Regions from separate parts of the Alkalihalobacterium sp. APHAB7 genome, predicted to be linked through region 2. Evidence: predicted binding sites of a transcription regulator. Region 2 holds the regulator's gene; the other holds the start of a gene.

Region 1 (2,206 bases), on a different contig from region 2:
CTAATTTTTCAGGTTGATATTCTGCTAGAAACTTTCCTGATAAATCTCCAATAAGCGCTGTTGCCACACAAAAAATAAATCCTACCTTCATCGTTAAAGCGAGTCCTTTACGATGATATTCATGACGATTACCACGTAGCAAGTGGAAAGCAGCAATCGATGCAAGGACAAATGCTGAAGTCATATAAGCAGACGTTAAAACGTGTGCTACTTTCGTAGGCATTGCCGGGTTAAACATCGCAAGTAGTGGTGAAATATTAACTAACTCACCGTTCATTAATGTAAACCCTTGCGGTGTATTCATAAACCCATTGACTGAAGTAATAAATAATGCGGACATGGTCGCGCCTAATACGACTGGAGCAAGTAAATAAAAATGATGCTTCGGGTTTTTAAAACGATCCCAAGTATATAAGTAAATTCCGAGAAAAATGGCCTCAAAGAAAAAGGCGAATGTCTCCATAAATAGTGGCAGTGCAACAAGCTGACCGGCAAACTCCATAAATCGAGGCCATAAAAGCGCAAGTTGCAACGCGATCGCGGTTCCCGTTACAACACCAACGGCTACACTGATAACATAACCACGGGCCCAACGTTTAGCCATTAAAAGATAATGTTCATCTTGTCTTCTGAGACCGATCCAATGAGCAAGCATAATCATGACAGGGATACCAACACCAACTGTTGCAAAAACTACGTGTACGGACAGCGTCAACATCGTTAAGTAGCGACTAAATTCAACCGACTCCATTTTTCCCCTCCTCTAACTACGTTTCTATATCAATATAAAACTATATGTATAGTGTATACCTGATTTGTTTGTGAAATATATCACATATTAAACAATTCTGTTACAAAGGATTGAGAATTCCGTGGCAGAAACGTGAGCAATTTGTGGCAGACAGGGAAAGTGGTGGGGGTTGCTTGGCGGCGGCAAGGGGGTGCTTGCTTAATGATAACAAGCGGTTGCTTGGTGCTTACAAGTGCCGAGGGTGGACAACTTCGTTTTCTGGTTTTTGGACACATTTGATGGATCAGGGGAGCAGGCTGCGCTACAACAATTTTGCTGGTACCTGGTACCATGAATAAGAATGGGCACCCCTATCCGTTCACTTAGCGCGGGCGTATGGACTGTAACTGATCCGTTGCAATAACTCTATAATCTAAGATTCATAGTTAAATTAATACTAGTTTCTTTTTAGGGGACTGAGAGGCCCTTATTTTATCGAAAACCTTCGTATTTCGATATTTCCCGGACTCACAGGCCCTTATTTAATCAAAATCACTGAGAAACATCGCAAATAGTAGTAAATAAGGGCTTCTGAGTCCTCTAACACAAGAAAAATTAAACTTTCGACAGGAATAAGGGCCTGTTAGTCCCCTAATTTACTTTCAAAGGATGTACTCGAACCTATTGAAAGGCTTATGTTTGAAAAAGAGAAAAAAACAGATACATTAGGTAGAGAGCCCTCTTATATCTGCCTTTGCTCTTACACTTTTGTCGCTTGGTTTAATTCCAACATAAATTAAAATAGATCCGTGAACATACTACAGCTTTGCGGCTTCTTCCATCTTTAGCTCGATATGCTCTATATATCTTTGATTTCCTTGTAATTTAAATATGGATATAGCACTTTCAAAGTGTGTTAATGCACTCTCACATTTTGTAAGTAACATGAAATTATAAGCCATATGATAATGAAGTTCTCCTAAGAGGTACATCAGATGGTTTTTCATACATAATTGTATGGCTTTTTTACACTGTTCGATAGAAGCCTCATACTGCTCTTTTCTCGTAAGTGCTTTAGCTAAGTTATACAAAAGGCGGACTCTTATATCTGTAGGTTTGTTATCATTAGTAAATTGTTTTAATGCTTTGACATAGTTGGTAATAGCTTCATCATAATGCCCTGTTTCAAAGTGAACGATGCCCATACTGTTGACTATTTCTATCTCCCGTTCTGAGTAGACTTCTTCACTAACGTTTGTTATCAGTAACGCCTCTTGCAGGACTGCTAAAGCTTTCTTTGCGTCATGATTTAAGTGAAATTCACAAATCCCTTCATGCCACATCACAAATTGACGGTATTTATACACTTCTTGGAATAACGGACTTGCTTTTTCAAGCTGAACTTGTTCGTAGAGTTCACCATACTTCTTTTTTCTTACCAGCTGTCTCATTTGGGACTGAACTTCAATAACATAA
Region 2 (2,206 bases):
CCTAGAAAAGCGGGTGTTACAATCCCTAATCGTGTTAAGAACATAATAACGACTGGCATTTGGAACAGTAGACCAAACGGTATTGTTAACTGAAAGAGAAATGTAAAATATTCATTAATTCCATACATCTCGTTAATCCCTAATTGCCCTGCTAACGTACCGACAAATTGAATAATAAACGGAAACAAGATGAAATAGGAAAATGAAATTCCTGTAAGAAATAATAAAAATGCTATAGGAATATAGGCTAAAGTTACTTTCCTTTCCGTTTCATGCAATCCAGGACTAATAAACGCCCATAGCTGATATAAAATGACTGGAAAAATAATTAAAAATGCACTAAAAAATGCAAACGTCATATATATTCGAAGCGGATCAGTCGGCTTAAAGGCATTCATTGGAATGTCTTGAGCAGTCGGTGCAGTCTGAAGAAAGGTAATAATCGGTTTCGCAATAAATAAACCACCAATTAAAGCGATAGCAAAAAAGACGAAGACGATGATTAATCGTCTACGTAATTCACCTATATGGTCATACACAGACATGTCTTTCTGTTCCATTTAAATACCCATCCTAACTAGTTTTGTTTCTCATTTTTCTTGTTGTTATCATCGTCGTCATCAGCCAAACCTTTTGTTGCATTTTTGAACTCACGAAGAGTATTACCAGCGGCTTTCCCTAATGCAGGCAACTTTTTAGGTCCAAAGATTAATAACGCGACTAATCCAATAATAATTAAACTTCCCGGTCCTAATGGCATAACTTACACCTCCTAAGTTAAGTGGTTACTTTCTATATAGTCATACTAAAAATTACTTTCTAGGCTTATCCTCTATTATAACGGATAATGCTTTAAAAAATAAATAAGCGCTTGTAATTCAACGGATAAATCGATATGGTGAACCCTAACATTATCTGGTACTGTTAATCGTGCTGGCGTAAAGTTCAAAATACCATTAATTCCTACTGAAACGAGTCGGTCCGCAATTTTTTGAGCAGATTGAGAAGGCACTGTTAAAATGGCTACTGTAACTTCTGGGTCTAAATGTTTTTCTAGTTCAGCCAGGTTATAAATTTTAACCCCACCCATTTCTTGTCCAACCTTATCTTCATCCACATCAAATGCCATAACAATCTTTGTATTATTATTTTTTGCAAAATTATAATTTAAGAACGCTGTACCAAGATTTCCGACTCCAATTAGAATTACTTTTGTCAACTCATCCTGATCTAATGTTTTTCGAAAAAAAGAAAGTAAATAATTTACATTATATCCGTACCCTTTTTTCCCTAATGCACCAAAATAAGAAAAATCACGGCGAATCGTCGCGGAGTCAACCTTGACGGCTTCACTCAACTCTGAGGAAGAAACACGCTGTTTTCCCGATGCATTCAGATTTTCTAAGTAACGATAATACAAGGGCAATCGTTTCGCTGTAGCTTGCGGAATTTTAGGTTGTTCAAATTTCATAGATCGCCTCCAAGGTTTCCACCAATCAGGATGTACATGTCATATTGTACACTATTTTTATCTTTCGTGTAATCGTTTTAGACGACTGTTCATGAAGTTGTTGAATAACTTCCGATAAGGTACACTTAATATATCATACTTGTTTCATAGCTTTATCTCTTTGTTACCCTATAAGTAGGAAGGATTATTTTTATGATTTTATTACAATGTGTAAATTTAACCAAATCATTCGGTATAGAGCCAATCTTAACCAATATAAAATTTGAAATACAGTCTAAACAACGTATTGCCCTTGTTGGACGAAATGGCGCTGGAAAATCGACGCTATTGAGAATTATCGCTGGACAAATGTCTTTTGATTCAGGCGAAATCATGATACCAAAAGATGTAAAGCTCGGGTACCTCGCTCAGGACACAGGTCTCGAGTCTAGCCTTTCCATTTGGGATGAAATGTTATCGGTATTTGCTGAGCTTCAAAGAAAAGAACGCACGTTAAGAAAACTCGAAGAACAAATGGCTGACCCTGATCACGAGAATTACGAGAAAATCCTGAAAGAATACGACCTACTCCAAGTTAACTTTAAAGACGAAGGCGGCTACCAATATGAAGCCGATATTCGCTCCGTGCTCGCTGGATTAAATTTTGCCAACTTCGATTACAATACGAAGATCTCTACTCTAAGCGGCGGGCAAAAGACACGCCTAGCACTTGGAAAGTTGTTATTAACGAAACCA

The links. Region 2 encodes Rex, which represses fermentation and respiration genes when NADH is low (regulators of the CRP and FNR family bind a similar motif). Its sites were predicted from a motif close to TTGTGAAATATTTCACAA; they were not measured.
Region 1: a site for Rex is predicted at 820-837, ahead of ACNSTQ_RS10385 (cytochrome ubiquinol oxidase subunit I). Genes of this name have one in related genera too.

What each region holds. Positions count from the first base shown of each region.
Region 1 is NZ_JBLWFS010000008.1:87,801-90,006, forward strand. It holds gene ACNSTQ_RS10385 (cytochrome ubiquinol oxidase subunit I) at 1-751, opposite strand, end outside; gene ACNSTQ_RS10390 (helix-turn-helix domain-containing protein) at 1,549-2,206, opposite strand, start outside.
Region 2 is NZ_JBLWFS010000034.1:14,299-16,504, reverse strand. It holds gene tatC (twin-arginine translocase subunit TatC) at 1-560, opposite strand, end outside; gene ACNSTQ_RS20890 (twin-arginine translocase TatA/TatE family subunit) at 578-760, opposite strand; gene ACNSTQ_RS20885 (redox-sensing transcriptional repressor Rex) at 836-1,471, opposite strand; gene ACNSTQ_RS20880 (ABC-F family ATP-binding cassette domain-containing protein) at 1,664-2,206, shown strand, end outside.